2 regions of the Candidatus Thiodiazotropha sp. CDECU1 genome follow, and region 2 is predicted to be linked to the other one. Evidence: predicted binding sites of a transcription regulator. Region 2 holds the regulator's gene; the other holds the start of a gene.
The links. Region 2 encodes FNR, which switches genes on or off when oxygen is low (the NO sensors DNR and NnrR bind a similar motif). Its sites were predicted from a motif close to TTGATNTANATCAA; they were not measured.
Positions count from the first base shown of each region.

Region 1: R2K28_RS06645 (TatD family nuclease-associated radical SAM protein) is a predicted target of FNR. The motif match lies at 4,542-4,555, and genes of this name have one in related genera.

Region 1 covers NZ_OY734020.1:1,465,070-1,475,832, forward strand. Annotated here, with positions in the region: gene R2K28_RS06625 (TonB-dependent receptor plug domain-containing protein) at 1-792, opposite strand, end outside; gene R2K28_RS06630 (U32 family peptidase) at 1,042-1,941, opposite strand; gene ubiU (ubiquinone anaerobic biosynthesis protein UbiU) at 1,944-2,939, opposite strand; gene R2K28_RS06640 (TIGR01212 family radical SAM protein) at 2,956-3,873, opposite strand; gene R2K28_RS06645 (TatD family nuclease-associated radical SAM protein) at 3,883-4,482, opposite strand; gene R2K28_RS06650 (HDOD domain-containing protein) at 4,656-6,116, opposite strand; gene R2K28_RS06655 (YebC/PmpR family DNA-binding transcriptional regulator) at 6,355-7,101, shown strand; gene ruvC (crossover junction endodeoxyribonuclease RuvC) at 7,102-7,596, shown strand; gene ruvA (Holliday junction branch migration protein RuvA) at 7,661-8,269, shown strand; gene ruvB (Holliday junction branch migration DNA helicase RuvB) at 8,310-9,356, shown strand; gene ybgC (tol-pal system-associated acyl-CoA thioesterase) at 9,652-10,074, shown strand; gene tolQ (protein TolQ) at 10,064-10,738, shown strand; gene tolR (protein TolR) at 10,753-10,763, shown strand, end outside.
Region 2 covers NZ_OY734020.1:3,507,682-3,518,444, forward strand. Annotated here, with positions in the region: gene ftsB (cell division protein FtsB) at 1-185, opposite strand, end outside; gene eno (phosphopyruvate hydratase) at 211-1,494, opposite strand; gene kdsA (3-deoxy-8-phosphooctulonate synthase) at 1,585-2,418, opposite strand; gene R2K28_RS15975 (CTP synthase) at 2,415-4,046, opposite strand; gene R2K28_RS15980 (sulfur globule family protein) at 4,396-4,770, shown strand; gene fnr (fumarate/nitrate reduction transcriptional regulator Fnr) at 4,939-5,697, shown strand; gene dnaQ (DNA polymerase III subunit epsilon) at 5,694-6,395, opposite strand; gene rnhA (ribonuclease HI) at 6,395-6,835, opposite strand; gene R2K28_RS16000 (class I SAM-dependent methyltransferase) at 6,810-7,592, opposite strand; gene R2K28_RS16005 (lytic transglycosylase) at 7,783-9,468, shown strand; gene R2K28_RS16010 (ribonuclease H) at 9,611-9,799, shown strand; gene R2K28_RS16015 (hypothetical protein) at 9,867-10,064, opposite strand; gene R2K28_RS16020 (ketose-bisphosphate aldolase) at 10,402-10,763, shown strand, end outside.

The DNA.
Region 1 (10,763 bases), 2.0 Mb from region 2:
CTGTAGCAGGCTAGGCAGGCCTTCATCATAATTACCGTAAGCAGCACCTACGGTGGTACGAATCGAATTGTTTATATCGATATTATAGTCACTGTCCAGCTTAAGCCACTTGGCTCGTGATGAGTCGTCCCTATTGTCGAAACCTTCACCCTCTTTGTAACTCGTCGAAAGCCGGTAATCCAATTTGCCGACACTGTCTGAATAGGCCGCCTCCACATATCGGGTTTTTTCATATCCTGTTGTGACCGATAGCATCGTACCGGGAAGATCGGCTGGGTGTTCGGTTACAATATTGATGACACCTGCATAGGAGTTCGAACCGTAAGCCGCGGCATTCGGACCGCGGATGACCTCGATGCGCAGTATTTCATCCAGGCTTAAATATATTTCAGTCCAAGGGATGCCGCCAAACAGGGGATCGTATATTGACCTTCCGTCAATTAGAACCTGCATGTCTCTGGCATATTCATCCGCATGCCCATGGTAGCTGACTGTAGTACTGGTGCCCGAAAAAAAACCGACCGTGAATCCGGGGACCAACCTGAGCAGATCTGGCAGGTTCAAAGCAGCGCTGGCCTGAATCATTTTTCGGTCTATGACAGTCATTGCGGTCGGGGTATCGGATTGTGCCTGAGAAAGTCTGGACGCCGAGAGTACGACCGGTAAATCATCATAGAAATAGCTTTCAGTGAAAGCCAGGTTGTCATCACTACTGTTGGCGGTGCTATAAAAGATGACAAATATCAATCCAAACGGGATCAGTTGAAATTTGCGGTATATAGAATGAGACATACGCGAACCTTGTGATGTATGAAAATTCTTAGCAATTCAGAGGTTTTGTCAGCCAGTTCGCATAGGTTGCGAAGTAGCGTCCCCCGACTTCTGTTGTCTTCATTGATTATGATACACCACACGCGTGTGGGCGTTATATCCCTATGCGGGAGATAATCCGGATACACCTGCAAGGTCAGCTGACCAGCACCAGCGTTTGGAGTTATGGGTAAACCTCAGGATGGCGGTTTGCAGGTATGATTTTGAGATTTAGTCGGGGGAATTAAATTCATCTTGGCCGCTCGTTCCGTGCCAATATCCGTTACATGCCCCGAGTGGCATATATCTACTGAGATCAGTCAGGCTTTCATGATTAATGGCGTTGTGGAAGGCGACCACAATTTTTTCAGTAAATCTGGATTGCGGGCTAATCCTCAGAACATCGACCTCTAACTGCTTGAGTAAAGGTAGCTCAGTGAGTAGATTGCAGGTCTTTGCCGAAACGGTCTGGATGCCGTTTAATGCAAGAAAGGGCTCATTCTCCTGAGTGGAAAGCAAACGACCATCGGGATAGTCGATACATTTGTATTGGCAATCATCTTTCGGAAGATTGTGGGAGCGAGCGGTAAAACATCTGGCCGATAGGGTCAATGGCATACGTCCATAGGAGAAGACTTCGGTTTCGACCCCGTCTGCTCGAATCGAGTGGATCTGTTGCAGTGTCCGATTTGAGAGTTCTACCGGTAGTACCCAGCGTTTCAGTCCCTTCGATGCCAATAGATTGAGCGTCGCCGCATTATAGATGTTGACGCTGGGACCGGTTACAAAAGGGAGCCCTTTTTTACTCATGATCTGAACAGCACCGATATCGTTGGCCTCGATCATGAAACGCCCGTTGTCACATAGTCTTCTGAGGGTCTTGAGTTCCGACTCCGCCTCAATCAAGGCAAGCGAAGAGAGTACAATCTCCTTATCGCTTTGTTCGCTCAATTTATTCGCCAGGTCGAGCCAGTCACTGCTGCTAAGACTGCGTCTTTTGGAGCAGACAGTCTCACCCAGATAGATGATATCCACCGGCATTTGTGCGACTTGGTCATAGAAATCAAATAGTGTATCCCTCGACCAATAATACAGTACCGGGCCGAGTGAGAGTTTCGGATTCATACGCATCTTTATTGCCAAGGCCGGTAGTATGGGCCCAATGTTGTACTCGCCCCTTCCGAGACCCGGTCGAGAATATCGTTCCAAGCAGAAGTTGCTTCGAACCTGTCGGGATCCTGCAAACAGTGGTCTATCGCTTCACGCCAGACTTTGGTCACCTGAGCCACATACGCCGGGGTACGCTGGCGGCCCTCGATCTTGATTGCCTTGATGCCGGAATGTAACAGCTCCGGAAGCAGTGCCAGGGTATTCAGTGAGGTGGGTTCCTCAATGGCGTAGTAGGTGTTGTCGCCTACTGCAAACCTTCCCTTGCAGATCGTCGGATAACCGGCTGTTTCATGCTTTTGGTATCGGTCAGTCAATAGACCACCCAGGCGTGACTCCAGACCCCTCGGCGTCTCCCGGTATTCAACGAACTGAGCCGGTGAACAGGCGCCGTGGGTGTTGGGTGATTCACCTGTGACATAGGATGAGAGGATGCAGCGTCCTTCCACCATCACACACAGGCTGCCGAAGCCGAAGACTTCTATTTCAACCGGGGTATTTTCTACCACATGCTTTACCTGGCTGAGTGACAGTACACGTGGCAACACTGCGCGTTTGATGCCGAATGATTCGTGATAGAAGGCGAGCGCCTCATAGTTGGTGCTCGATGCCTGCACCGAGAGATGCAGGTTGAGGTCGGGCCAGTGCCGGCTGGCATAGTCCAGTACGCCTATGTCAGCGCAGATCAGAGCATCAACCGACAACCCAGCGGCGCTGTCCACTGCTTTACGCCAGCGTTCCCAGCCGTCAGGCCGAGGGTAGGTGTTGATCGCCATGAAAACACGTTTGCCACGGGATTTGGCATAGGCGATACCCTCCCGTGCGCGTTTTTCATTGAAATTCAATCCGGGAAAATGGCGCGCATTGGTATCGTTGCGCAGACCGAAGTAGACTGCGTCCGCGCCACCATCCACGGCAGCCTTCAGCGAGGGTAGGTTACCTGCAGGACAAACCAGTTCCATAATCATTCATACCCGTTCAGGCGACCTGTCGGCACGCTGCGCGTCGTCGATGCAGTTCGGTGGTTATAGCATTCAGGACAAGCCATTTCCTGGCACACCAGAGAGGGGCCAGCAGGATTGCTTCTGCAGCGGTGCCGGTAAGACGGTGCCAGACCACGTTCGAGGGGGTCTGTTCCACCAGGTCCGCTGCAATATTGACATAGGCCTCAAGGGTGAGAGGCTGATACTCTCCCTGACGCCAGGCATTGGCCAGCTGGGTTCCTTTGACGACATGCAGGGGGTGGAGTTTCAATCCGTCCGTGCCCAGCTCCAATACCCTGTGCAGTGTTTCTGTGACATGATATGCAGTCTCCCCGGGGAGCCCGGCGATCAGGTGGGTGCAGACCTTGAGTCCTCGGTCTCTTGTGCGATAGACGCTATCGGCATATTCGGCGAATCCGTGTCCCCGGTTGACCTTTGCCAGGGTTTCGTCGAAGGCTGATTGCAGACCGAGTTCCAGCCACACCTCATAGCCCTGGTCCTGATAACCCGCCAGCAGATCGATGACCCCATCCGGCAGGCAGTCTGGACGGGTGCCGATGGAGAGACCGATGACATCCTCATCAGCCAATGCCTCGTCATACAGGGCAGACAGGTGCTCAATTTCATCATAGGTATTGGTATAGGCCTGGAAATAGGCAAGATACTTACGCGCACCGGTGCGTTTGCGGATCACCCGCCGGCCCGATGCCAACTGTTCCTTGATGGGCCTGGGTTGGCGTCCGTTTGGGCTGAATGAGACGTTATTGCAGAAAGTGCAGCCACCGAGTCCCTTGCTGCCATCCCGGTTGGGGCAGGTGAATGCAGCATCGAGTGCGATTTTATGCACACGCTCACCATGACGTTTCAGCAGGTATTGTCCAAATGTGGGTACTTGTTCCGACAGGGTTGTCATTGCGATCCGCTAACCGACCTCGTTCAGGATACGCCGCCGGAAATTTACCTGCATCGATTTTGCTATCACTTCGCATTCGGCTATGTCGACTCCCTCCAGGCCATCGATTGCTGTAGCTGTTACATCGGCAACATATTCCGGGGCCCGGCGCAGAAATTCCAGCATCGCCTCATAGGAGCCAGGCAGATTTGGTCTGCAGTGGAGGTCATAGATCTCCTTGTTCTGGGCATTCAACGAGATCGATAGTGCATCCACGCACTCCCCGAGATCGGGCAGGGTGTCATGTTTGTGTATCAAGTTGCACAGGCCATCGGTGTTCAGGCGCACCCGGCCACCCTGCTGTTTGATATATCTGGCTACCTCGAGGAGCAGATTTAATCTCAGAGTAGGTTCACCATAGCCGCAAAATACCACCTCGTCATAACGGGCCGGGTCATCAATCGAGGCAATAATCTCTTCTGCTGTAGGGCGATGATCAAAGGTGAGGTCATATCCTTTTACTTTCATGTCACCGTAGGTCTTTGGACAAAACTCACACTCCAATGTGCAGCGATCAGTAATACTGAGATAGAGGTTGTTGCCAATTTGATAACTTATCTGCTGTTGCACTTTCTACCCTGGGCATATAAATAGGAAGTGACATCCTAGCGTTTGAAGTGGCTGAAACAATGACTTTGGTCAAAGCAATCGGGCTGGGAAATCGATTGTCACTAAGTGTGACATTTGTGCAGGGCAATCAATCAGCAGCTTCTTATGATAACAGGGGCTGGCATCGAATCCTGTCAGGGAGCGATCGATTGCACCGTTTTCTGGCAGATTACCTTGAAATTATCGTATTGCTGGCGAGTCACACCAGGACCACTGATGCCGTTATCGGCATAGAAGAGCCCCACGGGTTTGCCCCGGATAAAGACCGACATGGAGACGAATCCGCTGTTGTTGATCTGTTCCAAGGCGGATTGCGGAATCATCGGAAGGTATTTCTCCGCATTATCTTTGTGCAGTGAGATTGCTTGTGGTTTGTTCATTAAGGTTTTGAATAAATTGGGTTTATTCATATTCATCATGAAGCCTTTCAGGGAGAGTTGCTGTTCCGACTCCACCACGAACCGAGCCCTGAGGGCGCTTTTGTCCGGGCTGAGCATGGCAAACATTGCCCGGCTTAAACCCAGCTCTTCATGCATCTGTTGTAAGGCGTTGTTGAGCAACTCCTGTAACGGATTGGCACGCTTCTTGGGTGGGGGTTGAGCGGGCTCTGGCCTGGTCTCTTTGGGCGCTTGTGGTGTCGGTTTCGCAGCGGCTGGAGTCTCGGAGGTATGAGTCACCTTCGGCTGGGCCGCATCGGCTCGATCTGTAACATCCACTGCCTGGGTCTGCTGGGGTTCCGTATCCGCCGGGATGAGATAGAAGGCTGGCAAGGGTAGGGGCAGCCCGCACAGATCCCGTGCCGCTTTCGATGACAGGCGGTGCAGATAGGCAGTGGCATCATCATGGGATATATCAAGAAACTCCGCCAACAACTCTATATCAGTAGCCAATTTGCCGCGATACCAGCCTAAACAGCTCTCTCTGGCCAGCACGGAGGCCAGTATCACGGAGAGAGGCTTTGGCTGGTAACTGTTGGAGGCCCCCTGGGAATCTTGAATAAGTTCCGGCAGCTGCCAGGTTAGACTCAACTCCGCACTGAGCTCTTCCAGGGTGACACCCAGTGTCTCCCGCGCCACGCTCTCGCGGGCGGCTCCTTGGCTGATTTTAGTGTGGATCGCCCGCATCTGATCCGGTGCCATTGCCCATAAGGCCATCTCCCCAATGTCGTGGAGCATTGCTGCGGTATAGAGTGAATCGGCCTCCTGCCACCCCCGTCGCTCAGCAATGCTGCGGGCGTAAATGGCGGCATGGGCAGCGCGGCTGTAGCAATCGATCAAACCGCGCCTGGGTGGACCTTTGAGTTTTCCCTCGAGAGATGGCAGGGTCCGACTCGCACGTTCAATGGCATCCATACCCAGTAGGGGTATGGCCAGGGATATCTTGGTGACGGGCTCTTTCGGCGGGCTCGGCAGGTTGTTCAGCTGCTGCATGAGATGCAGGCTGAAACCGGGGTCCCGGGAGATGACTTCTGATAACCTGCTATGGTTGACACTCGATTGTTGCAGCAGGTCCTTGACCTGAGTCAGGGTCCTTTGCATGACAAAGAGTGGCTCAGCAGAGAGCATGCGGGTCCATTCTTGGACAGTCTGGGTCATCGGGGACTGCTCATTGAAACGATAATTGTTGCCAAATCAGTTTTGCCTTTGCGTACCACCCGGAGGCAACAGGCGCCGGTTCCCTAAGCTGAAACGGACGCCTGTTTGATACCATCGAATTGTACTCAACAGATCGGCATTTTACAGTGAATCTTAAGCTGTCATTATTCCTCTGTTTCTGCGAGATCGGGTGGATGCTAAAATGCGATATTTGAATTTACAGTTTTGAGAGGTTTGTATGGCAGGACACAGTAAGTGGGCCAATATCAAGCATAAGAAAGCCGCCAATGACAAAAAGCGCGGAAAGATTTGGACCAAACTGATACGGGAGATTACCGTGGCTGCCCGCATAGGAGGGGGTGAAATCAATGCCAATCCGCGTCTGCGGCTGGCTGTTGACAAAGGGCTTGGTGCAAATATGCCCAAGGATACCATTGAACGTGCCATCAAGCGGGGTGCGGGAGGCGCCGAGGGAGATAACTATGACGAGATCCGTTATGAAGGCTATGGTCCGGGCGGTACGGCGGTCATGGTCGACTGTATGACCGATAATCGTAATCGTACCGCCTCCGAGGTGCGCCACGCTTTCAGCAAGTTGGGGGGTAATTTGGGTACAGATGGCTCTGTCTCCTACCTGTTCAACAAGCAGGGAATGATCAGTTACAACCCGGGCGTCGATGAGGATGCCTTGATGGAGGCGGCCCTGGAGGCGGGTGCCGAGGATGTGGTCAGCAACGATGATGGTTCAGTCGATGTCATAGCAAGTCCCGAGGATTTCTCCCAAGTCAAGGATGCCCTGGTTGCCGCCGGTTTGAATCCCGATACCGATGAAATCACCTATAATGCCTCAACCAACGCAGCCCTTGATCAGAACGATGCGGAGAAGCTGCTGCGAATGGTCGACATGCTGGAGGACCTGGACGACGTGCAGAACGTCTACACCAATGCCGAGATTTCCGATGAGATCTTGGATGCCATTGATTGAATGCGCATCATCGGCATCGATCCCGGCTCGCGTCTCACAGGTTATGGCCTGATCGACTCCGACGGCATGCATTCGGTCTATCTGTCCCACGGTGTAATAAAACTGAGCGGTGAACCCCTGCCTCCCAGGCTCGGGGAGATATTCGCCTCGATAACTGCTTTGATTCATGAACACAGGCCGGATGTGATGGCCATCGAACAGGTCTTCGTCGCCAAGAATCCCTCCTCAGCCCTCAAACTGGGGCAGGCCAGAGGCGCAGCCATCTGTGCAGCGGTACATGGGGGATTGAGTGTGGCTGAATATACCCCCACCCTTATCAAAAAGGCGGTGGTGGGTACGGGGCGCGCAGATAAGGCGCAGATTCAGCATATGGTGCAGATGATCTTGGGACTGGGTGAGAAACCTCAGTCTGATGCCGCGGATGCCTTGGCAGTGGCCCTGAGCCATGCCCACACCCATACCACCCTTATGCACCAGTCCGGCCGCGGAAAATGAGGATCACAGTGTCCCATCCATGTAATAATCACGGCTTGAATCGTCAACCGGATAACAACCCAGGATGATAGGCCGTTTAAAGGGGGAGCTTGTGCACAAGCAGGCGCCCCACCTCCTGATCGATGTCAATGGTGTGGGCTATGAGCTTGAAGCGCCGCTCTCGACATTCTTTACCCTGCCGGAGTCCGGCCAGGGGGTAATCCTTTTCACTCATCTTGCGATACGCGAGGATGCCCATGTCCTGTATGCCTTCGCCACAGAATCGGAGCGGGCCCTGTTTCGCAGCCTGCTGAAGGTCAGTGGTGTCGGAGCCAAGATGGCGTTGGCGATACTCTCCGGCATGAGTGCCGAGGAGTTCAGTCGCTGCGTGGAGGTCGAGGATGTGGCGTCACTGGTACGCTTGCCGGGAATCGGCCGCAAGACGGCACAGCGACTGATTGTGGAAATGCGTGACAGATTGGCTAAGCTGGACGATTTGACGCCGGCTCTCGCTCCGCAGCAAAGCACTCAGGCCAAAAGCCGCGGTGGCGCTACAACCGATGCCGTGGCCGCACTGGTGGCCCTGGGCTATAAACCTCAGGAGGCCGGCAGTATGGTTAAGGCAGTGGCGGAGGACGGGATGGACAGCGAGGCCCTGATACGGGCTGCACTGCAAAGCGCGGTGCAGCAATAGTGGGGCTGTTGAGCGTGGATAATTCTGACCGGATCGGGCAATGAATAGCGAACCCAGACTGATCAATGGCGATGCCACAGGCGAAGACGCCGCCCTGGACCGGGCAATCCGGCCCAAGCGCTTGCGTGACTATGTAGGGCAGCCCGCAGTTTGCGAGCAGATGGAGATCTTCATCCCGGCGGCCAAGGCGCGGGGCGAGGCCCTGGATCACGTCCTGATCTTCGGTCCTCCCGGGTTGGGTAAGACCACCTTGGCCCATATCATCGCCAATGAGATGGAGGTCAATCTGCGGCAGACCTCAGGTCCGGTGCTGGAAAAGCCGGGGGATCTGGCGGCGTTGCTGACCAACCTGGAACCCCATGATGTGCTATTTGTGGATGAGATCCATCGTCTGAGCCCGGTGGTGGAGGAGGTGCTCTACCCGGCAATGGAGGATTTTCAGCTCGATATCATGATCGGTGAAGGGCCGGCCGCCCGTTCGATCAAGCTGGAACTGCCGCCCTTTACCCTGGTTGGGGCCACCACCCGCGCCGGTCTTCTGACCTCTCCTCTGAGGGACCGCTTCGGTATCGTGCAGCGGTTGGAGTTCTATAACAGCAAGGATCTGGCCCGGATAGTCACCCGTTCAGCGGAGATACTCAACATCGGTATGGATGCGGATGGGGCCGCAGAGATCGCGCGCCGCTCCAGGGGTACGCCGAGGATTGCCAACCGGCTGCTGAGGCGGGTGCGCGACTACGCCCAGGTCAAACAGGATGGCCATGTCAGCCAGGCGGTCGCCGACAGCGCCTTGGGCATGCTCAAGGTCGATGGCAACGGTTTTGACAATATGGATCGGCGTCTGTTGCTGGCAGTCATCGAAAAGTTCGAAGGCGGGCCTGTGGGGGTCGATAATCTGGCTGCGGCGATCGGTGAAGAGAAGGGTACCATCGAGGATGTCCTGGAGCCCTTTCTGATCCAGCAGGGATTTCTGATGCGCACACCACGGGGCAGAGTGGCGACCCAGGCTGCCTATCTGCACTTTGGTTTGTCACCGAAACCGGGCGAACACGTGCCGACAGAGGATGATCTGTTCCGTGAGGAGTAGGTGACAGAGGGTCTCTTCCTGAATTCGGATAATCTGGCCCCTCTGCTCTCTTCGAGCCCGATCAGTTTTACTCCAGCTTGAGTTCACGGCTCGCCAGCATGGATGTCAAATTCTGAGAGCTTCAACCAGGCCATTCCGGGAACTCCTCTCAAATCACACACTCATAGATTGGGATTCATGCAGGGGATTGTGTATTTTCACTACCATCGGTATACGAAGCTAAGTATGATTACTCGATTATTTGTATGCCACATCATGATGTTAGCGGAACAGTGATTCGGAGCTGGATAGAGGTATGAACGACGAGTCGCCGAGTTTTGTCTGGCCGGTCAGGATCTATTACGAGGATACTGATAGCGGTGGTGTTGTCTACTATGCCAACTACTTGAAATTTATGGAACGGGCACGCACCGAGTGGTTACGTTCTCTGGGCTTCGAGCAGGATCTGCTGCTACAACAGGACGGGATCATCTTCGCAGTTCGCCATGTGGAAGTGGGTTACCATCAGCCAGCCCGTTTTAATGATCTCCTCGAGATCCATGTCAGGCTGGCGAAGCGAGGACGTGCCAGTCTCACCCTGTATCAAGAGGTTGTAAAAGCGTCGGATTCTCAGCTGCTGTGCAGGGGAAATGTAAAGATTGCTTGCGTGGATATGAAAACAATGAGCCCCACCCCCATTCCAAAGAAAATATTGATGGAGATACCGGATGTCGACTGACCTGACCATTACCCATCTGATTCTGAATGCCAGTCCGGTGGTTCAGTTTGTGATTGCCCTGTTGGTATTCGCATCCCTCAGCTCATGGAGCATGATCTTCGATCGCATGCGCACCCTCAAGAGTGCCGGGCGCGCAGCGGATGACTTTGAGGGTCGATTCTGGTCAGGCGGCGATTTGGCGGAACTCTACCGTCAGATCGAAAGGGAGACCGATGATGAGTCGGGCATGGCAGCGATTTTCCGTGCCGGATTTCGCGAATTTGCCCGCTTGCGCACCAAGGGGCATAAAGATCCCATGGCAATGGTGCAGGGGGCACAGCGCTCCATGCGGGTCTCTCTCAATCGCGAGGTCGATTTCCTGGAACACCATCTCTCAACCCTGGCCACGATTGGCTCCACCAGCCCCTATGTTGGACTGTTCGGTACCGTGTGGGGGATTATGAATTCATTCACCGCCCTGGGAAATGTGAAGCAGGCGACCCTGGCGCTGGTTGCCCCGGGAATCGCCGAGGCGTTGATAGCCACGGCAATCGGTCTGTTTGCCGCGATACCCGCGGTTGTCGCCTACAATCGCTACTCCCACGATGTGGAGCGGTTAAACAACCGCTACGACGACTTCGTCGAGGAGTTTGCCACCATCCTGCAACGTCAGGCTGTCAGCTAAACCGGCGGATTGCGATGAGTCGTCA
Region 2 (10,763 bases):
CTGCGCAGATCCTCCACCTCCGCCTGCAGGGCGCGGTTGCGTTCCCGCAACCCCACCAACTCCTTCTGCAGTTGGCTGATCTCCTGTTTCAGATTGTTGACCTCAGCCAGGCTCCCCTCGCCCACCCACAGGCGGTACTGCAAAAAAAGCAGCAGTCCGACCAGTATGGCTATTACCACTCGCACGGGCTAGGGCCTGTTGACACCGGGATCAGTCCACCGACACGGGAAATGCATCCTTACCCGCATAGACGGCATCCCCGCCCAGCTGATCCTCGATGCGCATCAGCTGATTGTACTTGGCCACCCGATCCGAACGGGAAAGCGAGCCGGTCTTGATCTGGCCGGTACCTGTGGCCACCACCAGATCCGCAATGGTGGTATCCTCGGTCTCTCCGGAGCGATGGGACACCACCGCGCTATAACCGGCAGCAGCCGCCATATCGATCGCCGCCAGGGTTTCAGTCAGTGTACCGATCTGGTTGACCTTGATGAGGATGGAGTTGGCCACCTTCTCATCGATACCGCGCTGCAGAATCTTGGTGTTGGTGACAAACAGGTCGTCACCCACCAGCTGTACCCGCTGCCCGAGCTTTTCGGTCAACAGTTTCCAACCCTCCCAGTCGCCCTCATCCATGCCGTCCTCGATGGTGATGATCGGGTACTGATCGACCCAGGCAGAGAGATAGTCGGCAAACTCGTCTGCGGAAAACTTGCGGCCCTCGGAGGCCAGGTTGTAGACCCCATCCGCATAGAATTCTGAGCTGGCCACATCCAGGCCGAGATAGATATCCTTACCGGCGCTGAAGCCTGCATTGCCGACAGCCTCCAGGATGACCTCGATCGCGGCCTCGTTAGAAGGCAGGTTGGGGGCGAAGCCCCCCTCGTCACCCACCGCGGTAGCCAGACCGCGTTTTTTCAATACACTCTGCAGGGCATGGAAGACCTCGGCACCGTACCGGACCGCCTCACGAATGGATCCGGCACCCACCGGCAGGATCATAAACTCCTGCAGATCGACGCTGTTATCCGCATGCGCCCCGCCATTGATGATATTCATCATCGGCACAGGCAGCCGGTAGGGCCCGGAGGCCAATGAACGATAGAGTGGCAGGGCCCTCTCCTGGGCAGCGCTGTGAGCTGCCGCCAGGGATACCCCAAGCAGGGCGTTCGCACCCAACTTGGATTTGTTTTCGGTGCCATCCAGATCGAGCATGCACTGATCCACGGCCGCCTGATCGATCACCTCCATCCCCATCAGTGCCTCTTTGATGGGACCATTGATATTGGCTACCGCCTTTAAAACCCCTTTGCCCAGATAGCGGGCCTTGTCCCCATCACGCAATTCGAGGGCTTCCCGGGAGCCGGTGGAGGCACCCGACGGCACCAGCGCACGGCCGATGGCGCCGTCTGCGGTGATCACGTCGGCCTCGACGGTGGGATTGCCCCGTGAATCGAGGATCTCTCGTCCACGAACATCAACAATTTCAGACATGTTGTCTCCGTATTCTGTATGCTTTCAGTAAATAAATGTGGTGATAACAGTTAACCAAGATAGTGTTACAGCCAGGTGTATGTAACAGCCTTAGGGTGACATCTCAGCCAATTGTTTCCCTTTCACAAGATGATCGATCTCAACCAGCGTCTCGAGCAGTTCCCTCATCCTGGGCAGCGGCCAGGCATTCGGCCCGTCGCTGAGTGCCTTGTCCGGTTGTGGATGGGTCTCCATGAACAGACCCGACACGCCAGCTGCAACCGCCGCCCGTGCCAGTACCGGGACAAATTCACGCTGTCCCCCTGAACTGCTACCCTGCCCCCCCGGCAACTGAACCGAATGGGTGGCGTCATAGACCACTGGCGAACCGGTATCGCGCATCACCGCCAGGGAGCGCATATCCGAAACCAGATTATTGTAGCCGAAGGAGACACCCCGCTCACACACCATGATCCGTTCATTGCCCGTGGCCTTCGCCTTGGCCACCACGTGGGTCATGTCCCAGGGTGCGAGAAATTGCCCCTTCTTGATATTCACCGGCAGACCCTGGCGGGCCACATTCTGGATAAAGTTGGTCTGACGGCAGAGAAAGGCTGGGGTCTGCAGGAGATCCACCACCGATGCAACCTCTTGCAGTGGGGTATCTTCATGCACATCGGTCAACACCGGTACACCGATCGATGATTTGACCTGTTGCAGAATCTTTAAACCCTGTTCAAGACCCGGTCCGCGAAAGCTCTCGGCGGAGGAGCGATTCGCCTTATCGAAGGAGGATTTGTAGATGAACGGGATACCAAGGGCCTGGGTCAGCTGTTGCAACTCCCCTGCCGTATCCAGGGCCAACTGCTCACTCTCGATGACACAGGGACCTGCGATCAGGAACAGCGGCCGATCCAGTCCAACCTGGAAGTCGCATAGCTTCATGCCTTGCTGTCCCGATGCTTTCTCGCCGCCTCGATGAAACCGGAAAAGAGCGGATGGCCATAGCGCGGGGTCGAGGTAAACTCCGGATGGAACTGGCAGGCCACGAACCAGGGATGATCCGGGATCTCCACAATCTCCACCAAGCGTCCATCAACTGAACGGCCCGATACCTTCATCCCGGAAGTGACAATATTATCCAGATAGCTGTTGTTGAACTCGTAACGGTGGCGATGGCGCTCGGTGATGATCTCCTCGCCATACAGCTGGTAGGGCTTGCTATCGGACTCCAGACGACACTGCTGCCCACCCAGGCGCATGGTTCCACCCAGATCCGACTCCTCGGTACGTTTCTCAACCTTGCCGTCCGCATTCAACCACTCAGTGATCAGCCCGATGACCGGGTGTGGTGTGTCGCGCTTGAACTCGGTACTGTGGGCACCCTCCAACCCGGCCACATGACGGGCAAACTCAATCACTGCAACCTGCATCCCGAGACAGATCCCCAGATAGGGAATGCCATTTTCACGGGCATATTGAACTGCCGCAATCTTGCCCTCAACACCACGATTACCGAAACCGCCGGGCACCAGGATGGCATCCATCCCCTCCAGGCTATCAAGCCCGCTCTTCTCCAGCTGTTCCGAATCAACATAGTGAATCACCACCCGGTTGCCGGTATGGACTCCAGCATGTACCAAGGCTTCAGAGAGGGATTTATAGGCCTCCGTAAGATGCACATATTTCCCCACCATGGCGATCTTGACCTCTTCGGCCAGGTTATCGAGACCCTCCAGGAACGCCTCCCATTCAGACAGGTCTGCCGGTGGCAGGTCCAGGTTGAAACGCTGATTGACCAGTTCGTCCATCTCCTGGGCATGCAGCAGCACTGGAATACGATAGATAGAGTCTGCGTCTACTGCGGATATAACCGCCTTTTCCGGTACATTGGTGAAAAGCGCAATCTTTTTGCGTTCGGTTTCAGGCAGGGGCCGCTCGGAACGGCACACCAGAATATCGGGTTGGATACCGATGGAGCGCAACTCTTTGACCGAGTGCTGTGTCGGCTTGGTCTTAATCTCGCCGGATGCCTTGATATAGGGCACCAGAGTCAGATGCATGAACATCACCCGTTGCGGCCCCAACTCCACACCCATCTGACGGATCGCCTCCAGAAAGGGCAGTGACTCGATGTCACCCACCGTGCCACCGATCTCCACCAGGCAGATATCCTTATCATCAGCACCCAGCAAGACACTCTCTTTGATCTGATTGGTGATATGGGGAATCACCTGCACAGTACCTCCCAGATACTCTCCCTTGCGCTCCTTACGAATCACGCTGTCGTAGATCTGGCCGGTAGTGAAGTTATTGTTCCGCCCCATGGTACTGCGGATGAAACGCTCATAGTGCCCAAGATCGAGGTCGGTCTCGGCCCCGTCATCGGTAACGAAAACCTCGCCATGCTGGAATGGACTCATGGTACCCGGATCAACGTTGATGTAGGGATCGAGCTTGATCATGGTGACATCGAGCCCGCGGGCCTCGAGCAGTGCAGCCAGGGAAGCGGATGCGATTCCTTTACCAAGGGAGGAGACAACACCGCCCGTAATGAATATAAATCTAGTCATGAAGCTTCTAGTTAATGCGCTGGAAAAGGGAAAACGGACGGAAGGAAACAGTAACAGATCAGACCGCCTCTCTCAATCGCATTAATAGTGAGCTAATGCGACATAACTCTTGCAATAGTCTCATAAGGACATTTTATTTAAGCGCCCTAGGGTCTATAATCGATTGGCGATTTTCGCAATAACAACCACAGAGACCAGTTGGCTGTTACTCGGTGTGACTAAGCCGAACAGAACAAGGATTCTTGATATTAGCCACTAACCATTTATCAATGCGTAACGACCAACTACTTGTTTCCATTAGAAAAAGTAGTCAATAAAAAATCAATCTTAATTATATGAGGAAGAAAGCATGATTAAATTTGCTAAGGTCCTGAGCGTCGCTGCTCTCGTTGCTGTCTCCACAACCGCATCAGCATGGTGGGGCGGTCCCGGCTATGGTAACCGTGGCTGGAACAACGATGGCTGGGGCGACGGCTGGGGCGATGGTTCCGGCGACTTCAGCTTTGGTATGAGTGGCAGTGGGCGTGGTTCCGGCTATGGCCGTGGCAATAACTACTATCGCGACTACGGTGGTTACGGTCCTTACGGCTATGGCGCGCCATATGGCTATGGTGGTGCCCCGTATGGCTATGGTGGTGCCCCGTATGGCGCCCCATACGGTGGTGCTGCACCTTATGGCTACCCACCTGCAGCCCCGGCTGCGCCTGCTGCACCCGCTAAATAAGCGATCAGCCAGGAGCACTAAAAAAGTCGGCCACATGGCCGACTTTTTTTATTGGATATGATCTAAGATAATAAAAATCCTAAAATTACTTGATCCGGATCAAGAACATCTGGAAAAATAGGAGGGGAGAAATCCCTAAAAGAGTGCACCTTGAGTTGGAGCGGTTCCTTGACGAATAGAAAAGTTGTTTCATTTGAAAATATCAAGGTCGCCTGCAAAAACTGCAGTCTTTCGACCCTTTGCCTCCCCATGGGACTCACCCCTGAAGACATAGAACGCCTGGACTCCATTATCAAGCGAGGTCGCCCCTATCATCGCGGTGATCATCTCTATCGGGGTGGCGACAAGTTCCATAGCCTCAGAGTCATCACCAGTGGCTCGGTCAAAACCTATTCACCCAATGAAGATGGCGGTGAACAGGTACTTGGGTTTCACCTGCCGGGGGAACTGATTGGTTTGGACGCCATTCAGGACGACAACCATAACTGCTCTGCAATCGCCCTTGAGACCACCGCTGTCTGCGAGATCCCCTTCTCTCAACTGGAATCCCTGAGTTCCATCATGCCGAGCCTGCAGCATCAGATGTATCGCCTGCTCAGCCGCGAGATCGGCCAGGAGACAGAGATGCTGACCCTGCTGGGCAAAAAGAGTGCAGAGGAGAGGCTCGCCACCTTCCTGCTCAGCTTTTCCGAACGTTTCAAACAGCGCGGATTCTCAGCCAGTGATTTTTTTCTCAGTATGTCACGCCACGAAATCGGCAACTATTTGGGGCTTGCGGTAGAGACAGTCAGCCGATTGTTCACCCGCTTCCAGGACGAGAGCCTGCTGCAGGTGGAGAGAAAGCATGTGCAACTGCTGGACATCCCCCGCCTGTACGAGATCGTCCAGGGTACAGACCGGGCTAAGTCGACTCAGTCCCGAATCTAATGCTTTTTTAACCAGACACAAGACTCACCCATGGCATCCAACTGCAACTGATGGGCTTCGAGTTCCTGCTGATTTGCATGAACGACCTTCAACGCCGGCCTGTTCGACGGCAAACGTTGGATAGTGTCAGCTGAGTTATCGCCAAATTCATCGGTGGCGACACCATCCAATACCAGTGAAGCCTGCCCTCCTGTCATCATCAGGTAGACATCGGCCAGTATCTCGGCATCCAGAAGCGCGCCATGCAACTCTCTGTGAGAATTATCGATATCGTAGCGTTTGCACAGGGCGTCAAGGCTGTTTCTCTGGCCCGGGTGCATCTTTTTCGCCATCACCAGGGTATCGGTGACTGCGCAGAGTCCATCGATTCTCGCAAGGCTCTGCATAAGACCTAATTCATGGTCGAGAAAACCAACATCGAAGGGGGCATTATGGATGATCAGCTCCGCCCCACTCACATAATCGATGAAGTCCTGCGCCACATCGCCAAACCTGGGCTTATCCTCCAGAAACTCGTTGGTGATGCCGTGCACCTCTATGGCTGCGAAATCGATCTCCCGATCTGGCTGCAGATATTGATGGAAGTTATTTCCGGTCAACCTGCGATCAACCATCTCCACACAACCGATTTCGATGATCCTGTGGCCCTGCTCCGGTTCCAGTCCCGTGGTTTCCGTGTCCAGTACTATTTGTCGCATCAGTTCAAAATTTCCTCGATCCCCCGGTTGGCCAGATCATCCGCCAGCTCATTCTCCGGATGGCCGGAGTGACCTTTGACCCAGGCCCACTCTACCTGATGGCGTTTCACCTCCGCATCCAGCATCTGCCACAGATCCGCATTCTTGACCGGTTTTCTGGCCGTCGTTTTCCAACCATTCCGTTTCCAATTGTGGATCCATTGGGTGATGCCATTTTTGACATACTGGGAATCGGTGGTCACCCTCACCCGGCTTTTCTTCGTCAGGCTCTGCAAACCCCGGATGACGGCCAACAACTCCATGCGGTTGTTGGTGGTCTCAGGCTCACCGCCGAACAGCTGTTTTTCATGTCGGCCATAGCGTAAGAAAACCCCCCAGCCCCCGGGGCCGGGATTCCCGCGACAGGCGCCATCACTATATATTTCTACAACTTGAGCCATCTGAATTTCTCATCGTGGGTTCTGCTGCGGTGGGCAGGACCCGTTTTTTCACCCGCCATTTTGAGCGCAGCGGTGTCACGATAACCTCCCGCTTGACCGCGAGTATGACATATACACCAGCAAGCCTTGGATAGATCTTTTCCCCAATCCCCTCCATGAAGGCGAGTCTCTGCATAATGGGCAGGTGGGATACCGGGGGTCGGTAGTGAAGATAGACCACCTCTTCCAACTCAAAGCCAAGCAATGAGAACCAGTCCTGGATCCGCTTCCCGCTGAAGAAGTGCCCGCACCAGGGAACAGAGGTGGAACGCAGGTGCAACAGACGCCACAGGCCCCATTGACTCCAGGGATTGAAACCACTCAGCAGCACCTTACCCTGAGGGATCAACACACGTTCCACCTCCCGCAGGACTTGATGGGGATCGGCAGCAAAATCGAGGGTATGGGGCAACACCATCCCATCCACACTGTCGCTGGCAAAGGGCAGGCGATGGCTTTGGGCTCGCAGACCTACCCCCGAGCTATCCCCCCCGATCCCCATGACAACCCGGTTGCGGGCCGGACTCTGCTTGAGTAAATCCTGATTGTCATAGGGGAGCCCCAGCTGCACCACATGGTAGCCAAACAGGGTGGCAACCCGGGAATCCAGACACTCTGCCTCCTGCTCAGCCAATAGCCTGCCCAAATCACTCGCAAACCAGTTTTGTAGTTGTTTCTGCTGACAAGATCCCAAATTCAACGACTTATTGTCTCTCATTGTTAAGGTATCTACTTTGCTACCGACACTACTGTCAGGTAATCTGTGCAGTCCGGTACGCCTCAATAGAGGCATCAGGTTATCAGGAGGTATGCCCGAATGGCAGTCAGCTACGGGTTACCACGCAATATGGAGCACCAGCCATGGAAATGATACGCGGCTCTGATACTATTTTCCTCCGATATAGAGTATGCCTACAACAAGCCTTAACAATTCGATGCGGTATTTCAAGATTCCCCTGCGTATTATGAACCTATTCGCCATCTGTCTCCTCGCTGCCTGTCAAAGCCTGCCCAACGGCGGCGCTACAAGTGCGCTGCAGCAAGTAGAACTCACCCCGGCTGTGACGCAAACGCTGCAGACACAGCCGAGCGCACAAGAGAGTGCCATCACAAGTGAGCGGCTGCCGGATGTGGCCGAGGAGTTGCAGACTACTGTCACAGAACTGACACTCCCGGAAAAGCCTGCCGATCTCTGGAGCCGGATGTTGGATGGTTATCGACTGACCTTTCCCCACAATTCCAGAATCGAGCGGGAATTGAACTGGTACAGCAAGAATCCGGGGTATATTCAGCGTATCCAGGAACGCTCCCAACCCTATCTCCATTTTATTATGCAGGAGATTGAAAAGCGGGATATCCCCAGTGAGATTGCTCTGTTGCCAGCCGTTGAGAGCGCCTATCGGCCATTTGCCTACTCACCGGGCCGCGCTGCCGGTATGTGGCAGTTTATCCCCTCCACCGGCCGCTATTTTGGCTTGAAGCAGAACTGGTGGTATGACGGACGCAGGGACATCGTGGCGTCTACCCATGCCGCATTGGACTATCTGCAGTCCCTCAGCCGGCAGTTCGACAATGACTGGGAACTGGCGCTTGCCGCCTACAACTCTGGGGCTGGAACGGTTCGCAGTGCGATTAGACGCAATAAAAAACGTGGCAAGCCAACCGATTACTGGTCCCTGAAATTACCTGACGAGACCAGCGCCTATGTGCCCCGCTTGCTGGCGTTGGCTGAGATTTTCAGAAATCCCCAGTACTATGCGATCACCCTGACACCCATCGCTGATGAACCCTATTTCACCACCGTCGACATTCAATCTCAGCTCGATCTCGCCCTGGCGGCAGAGATGGCGGAGTTGTCCATTCAGGATCTCTATCTCCTCAACCCCGGCCTGAATCGATGGGCTACCGATCCGGATGGCCCCCACAAACTCAGTCTGCCGCTGGACAAGGTTGAAACCTTTCTCGAAAAGCTGGCGGCACTGCCCGTGGAAGAGCGACTGACATGGAAACGCTATAAGATCAAACAGGGTGATGCACTGAGCGTCATCGCCAGAAAACATGGCACCACCACTAAAGTCCTGAGACAGATAAACAAACTCAAGGGCAACAGAATCCGTGCAGGGAAGCACCTGTTGATCCCAGTCTCCAGTAAAGGCCTCAGTCAATACACCTTCAGCGCCGGGCAACGCAAGGCGGCAATCCAGAACAGATCCCGGAGTGGCAACAAACGAAGCTATATCGTGAAGCCGGGGGATAGTTTGTGGAAGATTGCCAAGGCCCACTCAGTCAATCATCGAAAACTCGCGGCATGGAATGGAATGGCCCCGGGGGACCCCCTAAAACCGGGGCAAAAACTTGTGATATGGGTAAAGAAAGCCCAATCTTCCGAACTCTCCCTTCTCAATCTTCAGCCATCGGGTACCCAGAGCAGGCTGCACTATCGAGTCAGACGCGGTGACTCTCTATCCCGTATCGCTCAGCGTTTCAAGGTGTCTGTTGCCGACCTCAAACGCTGGAATACGCTTGATAGTAAATATCTCCAGCCTGGTCAAAGACTTAAACTCTATGTCGACGTGACAGAACAGACCCTCTAAGGATATCCGGCCGGGCCATCCCCAAACCTTGTGACAGCGACCCCTGATTGACCTACATCAATAAACAGGCCTAATTAATTGACAGCCTACTGTCCCTATTCGAGTATCCACAAGATTAGTAGTATTTTTTGAGGCGGGTTCAATGAGTGATGAATGTCATTTAAGAGAAGGTGTTGAACTGAATCTGGCAGATGTGGAAAAGATTGCCATGGGGCTGAAATCACTGGCCAGCTATTCAATGCTCGCCTACGAGCACGATGACGATCCGGAAGACCTGGACGAGATCGTCCAAGAGGGGCTGGATGCCATCGATCGTTTGTTCAATTGCTGAAATAACCTGATTCCGTTCGAACTTTCATCCGCCACCGACGAGACAGCGGCGGCGGCGGTCAGGCGTGTCAAAGGATAATCCAGGCTGCAACACCTAGCCAAAGCATTCCCTTCGCAAGGAAGAACAGAAAACTGACTGCCGTCAACTGCCGCAGCCAATTCGGTAGCGTGGCAAGACGCTTTTGAATCGATCTCGTCAATTCACTGGTTGTCACTCTTCTCTCCCGGGCTGATTCTGCGTAGGGGACGATTTGATCCCATGCCACTCTGTGATTCCTGTCCTAATTGTAGAAGCACTCTGGTGATTTGCATATTAGATTACACCAACCAAGTTATTAGTTTTTATCTATTGGTGGCAACCGGAGGTCAGCGACGACTTTCTGCTATCCGATGCTGATCATCTTCTGATTGAGATCATAAACCGCCTGAACCCATAGATTTCGCATGGCATCGCCGCCAATCACGATGTTAGTATCGGCACCAGTCAACCCGCAGATCATCGCACCTGCCAGCGATATACTGCATACCATGCGTTGATGATGAACAAGAATAACAAACCAAAATGTCGATAAGGGACTGAAGCAATATAGGGGAGATAACTTTATGCCTTTGGTCAACATGCGAGAGATGCTGCACCATGCCTATGGGAACGGCTATGCAGTCGGGGCCTTTGACCTGGTCAACCTCGATTTCCTGGAAGGTATACTGGATGCCGCCGAACGCTGTGCTTCACCGGTCATCCTAAGCCTGGCCGAATCCCATTTTGAGTATTTCGATTTTGAGCTTTTACTGTCCGCGGTTGAGAAGGCGGCGCGCAACGCCTCGGTACCGGTCGCGATCCATCTGGACCATGGAGAGAGCTTGCAGTCTGCCATGAACGCCATCAACCATGGCTGCAATGGGGTGATGGTGGATGCTTCTCACAGGTCCCTGGACGATAACATCCGTACTACCCGCTCGGTGGT